One region of the Streptomyces sp. NPDC052701 genome, then DNA from elsewhere that is predicted to be linked to it. Evidence: riboswitches for the same ligand, from Rfam matches in the RefSeq annotation. Region 1 holds a riboswitch; the other holds the start of a gene.
The links. A riboswitch is a leader RNA that binds a small molecule or an ion and turns the genes downstream of it on or off. The one in region 1 is predicted to bind glycine.

Region 2: another riboswitch for glycine. It lies ahead of gcvT (glycine cleavage system aminomethyltransferase GcvT); the one in region 1 lies ahead of gcvP (aminomethyl-transferring glycine dehydrogenase).

What each region holds. Positions count from the first base shown of each region.
Region 1 covers NZ_JBFATO010000012.1:9,665-13,226, forward strand. The annotation lists partial or broken gene AB0L29_RS15900 (DNA polymerase IV) at 1-929, shown strand, start outside; gene AB0L29_RS15905 (PRC-barrel domain-containing protein) at 842-1,222, opposite strand; glycine riboswitch at 1,337-1,432, shown strand; gene gcvP (aminomethyl-transferring glycine dehydrogenase) at 1,609-3,562, shown strand, end outside.
Region 2 covers NZ_JBFATO010000005.1:28,875-32,436, reverse strand. The annotation lists gene AB0L29_RS08510 (enhanced serine sensitivity protein SseB) at 1-665, opposite strand, end outside; gene AB0L29_RS08505 (AAA family ATPase) at 904-1,572, opposite strand; glycine riboswitch at 1,793-1,892, shown strand; gene gcvT (glycine cleavage system aminomethyltransferase GcvT) at 2,053-3,180, shown strand; gene gcvH (glycine cleavage system protein GcvH) at 3,321-3,562, shown strand, end outside.

The DNA.
Region 1 (3,562 bases):
CCATCTGCGGCGGGCCGGGATCACCACCGTCGACGAGATCGTCGAGGCGGGCGAGGACGAGCTGGTGCGCCTGCTGGGGAAGGCCCACGGACACGGGCTCTACGCCATGGCGCTGGCGCGCGACGACCGGCCCGTGGTGGCCGAGCGGGAGGCCAAGTCGGTCTCCGTCGAGGACACCTACGACGTGGACATCCACGACCGGGTGCGGGTCGGGCTGGAGGTGCAGCGGCTGGCCGACCGGTGCGTGCGGCGGCTGCGCGGGGCCGGGCTGTCGGGACGGACCATCGTGCTGAAGGTGCGGCGGTACGACTTCTCCACGCTGACCCGGTCCGAGACGCTGCGCGGGCCGACGGACGATCCGGCGGTGATCCGGGAGGCGGCGGCCCGGCTGCTGGACTCGGTGGACACGACGGGGGGCGTCCGGCTGCTCGGCGTCGGGGTCAGCGGGCTCGCCGACTACACCCAGGAGGACCTGTTCGCACAGGCGGCGGGGGAGCGGGCCGGCGTTCCCGCGGAGGAGCCCGAGGCGGCGCCTGTCGAGGAGCGGCAGGCGCCCGCCGAGCGGCGGTGGCCCGCGGGGCACGACGTGCGCCATGCCGCGTACGGGCACGGGTGGGTGCAGGGCAGCGGGCTGGGGCGGGTCACCGTGCGGTTCGAGACCCCGGACTCGAAGCCCGGCCGGGTGCGGACGTTCCGGATCGACGACCCGGAGCTGGAGCCGGCGGAGCCGCTGCCGCTGGTGCCGCGAGGACCGGACGCGAGCGGGGAGGAGGCCGTCGGCGCGCCCTCCGGGGGTGTGGGACCGGTGGGTTCGTGAAGACGCCCGGGGAGCGGGGCACCCTCATCCCGCAGCCGTCTCGTCCGTGCCCGCGAGTCTGCCGAAGTCGCGGTCCGGGAGCGGGGGAGCGGCGGCGACGTCCAGGCCGTAGTGGTGGTAGAGCTGGAGTTCCTGCTCCGGAGAGAGGTGGCGGCCGACGCCGAAGTCGGGGGCGTCCTTGATGAGGGCGCGGTCGAAGGGGACGTGGAGGGCGCCGTCGACCAGTTCGCTGGGCTCCAGCGGCACGAAGGCGTCCCTGCTGAACAGGCCGGTCCGTATGGCCGCCCATTCGGGGACGCCGGTGGCGTCGTCGAGGTAGACCTCGTCGATGGTGCCGATCCTGGTTCCGTTGCGGTCGAATGCCTTGCGGCCGATCAGGTTGCGCGGATCGATGTCGGTTCGCACGGGCCCTCCACTTGGTCGCACCTCATCCGTAAGCACTACAAAACGGCAGAATGGGGAACGCGGCCACTCGAAGGCCCGGGCGTTGACCCCGCTGGTAGGCTGGCAGACGGCTGCTGACCCCGTGCGGGAGAGTCCTCCAGGCAGCATCGGAGGCGCCGAAGGAGCAAATCCTCCCCGGAATCTCTCAGGCCCACGTACCGCACGGACGAGGTCACTCTGGAAAGCAGAGCGGGTGTCGACGGCTTCCGCTCTCACCGACGGTGAAAGCCGGGCGTCCTCGGACGATCCGGTGAAGCTCTCAGGTCGAGATGACAGAGGGGGAGGCCGTCCGGGCACCCGTGCCGTGGTGCCCCTCGAAGGTCGCGTCAGACCAGGAGGCCTCCGCAATGACCGCCCATCGCACTCCGCTCTCCGAGCTCGAGCAGACAATTCCCTTCGAGCAGCGCCACATCGGGCCCGACCAGGAGGCGCGGGCCAAGATGCTCGCGCAGGTCGGCTACGGCTCGCTCGACGAGCTCACCGCCGCCGCGGTCCCGGATGTGATCAAGAACGCCGACGCGCTGGACCTGCCGGGCGCCCGCAGCGAGGCCGAGGTGCTGGCCGAGCTGCGCGCGCTCGCCGACCGCAACCAGGTCCTCGGCTCCATGATCGGACTCGGGTACTACGGCACCTTCACGCCGCCCGTCATCCTGCGCAACGTCATGGAGAACCCGGCCTGGTACACGGCCTACACGCCGTACCAGCCGGAGATATCGCAGGGACGGCTGGAGGCGCTGCTCAACTTCCAGACCATGGTCGCCGAGCTCACCGGCCTGCCGACCTCCGGGGCCTCGCTGCTCGACGAGGGCACGGCCGCGGCCGAGGCGATGGCGTTGTCCCGGCGCATGGGCAGGAACAAGAAGGGCCTGTTCCTGGTCGACGCGGACGCGCTGCCGCAGACCATCGCCGTGCTGCGGACCCGGGCCGAGCCGACCGGGGTCGAGGTGGTCGTCGCCGACCTCGGCGAGGGCATCCCGGCCGAGCTCGCCGAGCGTGAGATCAACGGCGTGCTGATCCAGTACCCGGGCGCCTCCGGTGCCGTACGCGACATCAAGCCGGTGATCGACCAGGCGCACGAGCTGGGCGCGCTCGTCACCGTCGCCGCCGACCTGCTCGCGCTGACGCTGCTGAAGTCGCCCGGTGAGCTCGGTGCGGACATCGCCGTCGGGACGACGCAGCGGTTCGGCGTGCCGATGGGCTTCGGCGGACCGCACGCCGGATACATGGCGGTGCAGGAGAAGATGGCGCGCAGCCTGCCCGGGCGGCTCGTGGGCGTCTCCGTCGACGCCGACGGCAACCGGGCCTACCGGCTCGCGCTGCAGACCCGCGAGCAGCACATCCGCCGGGAGAAGGCGACCAGCAACATCTGCACCGCGCAGGTGCTGCTCGCCGTGATGGCCGGCATGTACGCCGTCTACCACGGGCCGGAGGGCCTCAAGGGCATCGCGCGGCGCACCCACCGGTACGCCACGATCCTCGCCGCCGGGCTCGCCGGCGGCGGTGCCGAGGTCGTGCACGGGTCCTACTTCGACACCCTGACCGTACGCGTGCGGGGCCGGGCCGCCGAGGTCGTGGCCGCCGCCCGGGACAACGGCGTCAACCTGCGGCTCGTCGACGCCGACCACGTCTCGATCGCCTGCGACGAGACCACCACCCGGGCCCGGCTGGCCGCCGTGTGGAGTGCGTTCGGCGTCGACGGCGACGTCGAGGCGCTCGACGCGGCCACCGGGGACGCGCTGCCGGAGGCGCTGCTGCGCACCGACGACTACCTGACCCACCCCGTCTTCCACCAGCACCGCTCCGAGACCGCGATGCTGCGCTACCTGCGCAGGCTGGCCGACCGGGACTACGCGCTCGACCGCGGCATGATCCCGCTGGGCTCGTGCACCATGAAGCTCAACGCGACCACCGAGATGGAGCCGGTCACCTGGCCCGAGTTCGGGCAGCTGCACCCCTTCGCCCCCGCCGAGCAGGCGCAGGGCTACCTCACGCTCATCCGCGAGCTGGAGGAGCGTCTCGCCGAGGTCACCGGCTACGACAAGGTGTCGCTGCAGCCCAACGCCGGGTCGCAGGGCGAGCTGGCCGGCCTGCTCGCCGTACGCGGGTACCACCGGGCCAACGGCGACGAGCAGCGGACCGTGTGCCTGATCCCGTCCTCCGCGCACGGCACGAACGCCGCGAGCGCCGTGATGGCGGGCATGAAGGTCGTCGTCGTGAGGACCGCCGGGGACGGCGAGATCGACGTGGAGGACCTGCGGGCGAAGATCGAGCAGTACCGCGACGAGCTGGCGGTGCTGATGA
Region 2 (3,562 bases), on a different contig from region 1:
GCCTCCAGGGGCAGGGCGCGCAGGTCGCCCTCCCAGCGGGACAGCTCGACGCCCACGAACATCACCGGGTCGGCGGTCTCGATGGCGGCCAGGCAGCGGCGGGCGGACAGCACGACGCCGACGGCGTCGAACTCGGCCGAGGCGGCGGAGAGGAAGTCCACCGGGTCGTCCTGCCAGTCGGGTTCGAACAGGCGGACCCGGCCGCCGCCGGCGGAGCCGTCGAGCGGGGTGCGTCCGGCCCGGCACAGTTCGGCCACGGCGGGCGGCGGCAGCGGGACGCCGACCACGCCGCCCGGGTTCACCGCGATCCCGGCCTGCGGGGGCAGACCGCGGGCGAACTCCACGGCCGGGGCGATGGTGTACGACATGTGGGAGCCGACGACCTGGCGGAACTGCTCCTCGGAGCTGAACACCGGGACGTACGCCTGGCCCTCGATCTCCAGGGAGGGCAGGTCGAGGGAGCCGCTGTCCGGGCCGCCGCCCTGCGGCAGCGGCACCCAGACGAAGCTGCGGCCCAGCACCTCGATGATCCGGCCGCCCGCCGACGGCCCGGCGCCGAGGGACGCCGAGAGCACCTCCTCCAGCTCGTTGCCGGGCCACCCGCCGTGCGGGTGGGGGTGCGCCTGCGCCGGGAAGTCCGCGGAGAAGCCCGCCGGGAAGTCCATCTGCCTACCGCCTGCCTGGAACCTGCTGTGGCTGAAAAGGCTAGCGGGTGCCCGCGGGGGGAGGTCCTGCCCGGGCCCCGGTCCGGCGCGGCCCTGCCCGCGAGCGGCGGTGCGGGCCCGCGGACGAGCGCCCGCGCCGCGGCGGTGCGCGAGCCCGACGGGAGCGCCGGGGGCGCGCGGCACGGGCCGCCCGCCCGCGGTGACCGGCCCGGGGCGGCGGGGCGGCGGGCGGGGCCGCTCAGCCCGTGAACCCGATCCGGCGCAGCGCGTTCGCCGCGTCGCGGTCCACGAGGAGCGCCGAGCCGCAGCCCGCCGGAAGGTCGCCGCGCTCCGCCGCGCGCAGCAGGCGGGTGGTGGCCGCGCGGTGGCGCAGGAAGGCGTAGCGCGAGACGCCCCGGCCGCGGGCGCGCTGGCCGGCCAGGGCCTGCTCGGGGGTGACGTCGAGCAGCAGCAGGTGCAGGGCGCCGCCCCGGCGGCGGGCCTCGCGGGCCAGCCAGCGGCGCACCCAGGCCTGCGTGCCGCAGTCGTGCACGACCAGGCCCTCGCCGGTGCGCAGGGCGCGGCGCAGCCCGGCGTAGTGGGCGAGTCGGACGAGCGGGCGGTAGACCGCGTACGGCAGGAAGCGCGGCACGCGGCTCTCCCAGCGGTCGCGGGCGTCCTGGGAGTCGATGCGCGGCCCCTTGACGACGCGCCGCATCAGGGTGGACTTGCCGCTGCCGGGCAGGCCGGTGATGACGACGAGGTCCCGGGGGCCGAACAGCAGGGCGTGCGGGCTGCGGCCGCCCCGGTCGCGCAGGTCCCGGACGACGGGTGACCGCAGGGGGTCGCACGCCTCCCGGACCGGGGTGGCGGGCTGCTCCGGCAGCGCCATGCCCGTGGTGGCGGCGTACGCCGTGATCCTGTTCACCGTGATCGTCCTCCCCTGGGGCCAGGTACGGAGTCCCATCCCCGCCGAGTGTAAAGAGAAGGTAATACCGAAGGCCTCACGTTTGTGTTCGTTTCGTGCAACAGACCTGCTACAGGCCGCTGTGCCCGCCTGTGCCCGCCCTGCCTCCCCGGGAAAGATCCCCCTGCCGCGCCGGACCGATGCGTGCAATGATGAACGCGCCAACTGCATACCGGCCGTTTGAATCCGCGCGGGAGAGTTCCCAGCACCACGAGAGCTGGGGCGCCGAAGGAGCAAGTCCCTCCCTTGAATCTCTCAGGCCCCGTTACCGCGCGGGCGAGGCACATCTGAAAAGCGGGCCGCCGTCACGGCGGTCCCACCCAAGGTGCAAGCCCCGGTCGTCCCTGTGGCGGTCGTGGCGAACCTCTCAGGTTCCGATGACAGATGGGGAGGATCCCTCCTCGCCCGTCATGCGTTCACGCCCTGGGAGACGACCGACCGATGAGCAGTACCGATTCCCGTCCGCTCCGCCGTACCGCGCTCGATGCCCTGCATCGCTCGCTCGGCGCGACGATGACCGACTTCGCCGGCTGGGACATGCCCCTGCGCTACGGCTCCGAGCGCGAGGAGCACCTGGCGGTGCGCACCAGGGCCGGACTGTTCGACCTCTCCCACATGGGCGAGATCACCGTCACCGGCGCCGGGGCGGCCGCGCTCCTGGACTACGCGCTGGTCGGCAACATCGGCGCGGTCAAGGCCGGCCGCGCCCGCTACACCATGATCTGCCGCGAGGACGGCGGCATCCTGGACGACCTGATCGTCTACCGGCTCGGCGAGACCGAGTACATGGTCGTCGCCAACGCCTCCAACGCCCAGGTGGTCCTGGACGCGCTGGTGGAGCGCTCCGCGGGCTTCGACGCCGAGGTCCGCGACGACCGCGACGCCTACGCCCTGATCGCCGTGCAGGGCCCCGAGTCCCCCGGCATCCTGAAGGGCCTCACCGACGCCGACCTCGACGGCCTGAAGTACTACGCCGGCCTGCCCGGCACCGTCGCCGGCGTCCCCGCGCTGATCGCCCGCACCGGCTACACCGGCGAGGACGGCTTCGAGCTGTTCGTGAAGCCGGAGCACGCCGTGCGGCTGTGGCAGGCGCTGACCGAGGCGGGCGCGGGCGCCGGCCTGGTCCCGTGCGGGCTGTCCTGCCGGGACACGCTGCGCCTGGAGGCGGGCATGCCGCTGTACGGGCACGAGCTGACGACCGGCCTCACCCCCTTCGACGCCGGGCTCGGCCGGGTGGTGAAGTTCGACAAGGAGGGCGACTTCGTCGGCCGCGCGGCCCTGGAGCGGGCCGCCGCCCGCGCCGGGCAGAACCCGCCCCGGGTCCTCGTCGGCCTGGTCGCCGAGGGCCGCCGCGTCCCGCGCGCCGGATACCCGGTCGTCGCCGGCGGCCGGGTGATCGGCGAGGTCACCTCCGGCGCCCCCTCCCCCACGCTCGGCAAGCCGATCGCGATGGCCTACGTCGACGCGGCGCACGCGGCGCCGGGCACGCCGGGCGTCGGCGTGGACATCCGGGGCACCCACGAGCCGTACGAGGTCGTGGCGCTGCCGTTCTACCAGCGGCAGAAGTAGACACTGGAGGCGCGGTCGCACGGCCGGCGCGACCCCGTGCACCCGACCGGTGCGGCCCCGCACGTCCTCGCGCTGCTCCCCAGCGGTCCCAGCAGACCCCCATTCACCAGCACTCCCCCGCGTACAGGAGAATTCAGGCCATGAGCAACCCCCAGCAGCTGCGCTACAGCAAGGAGCACGAGTGGCTGTCGGCCGCCGAGGACGGCGTCTCGACGGTCGGCATCACGGAGCACGCGGCCAACGCGCTCGGCGACGTCGTCTTCGTCCAGCTCCCGGAGGTCGGCGCCACCGTGACCGCGGGCGAGACCTGCGGCGAGCTGGAGTCGACCAAGTCCGTCTCCGACCTGTACTCCCCGGTCTCCGGTGAGGTCACCGAGGTCAA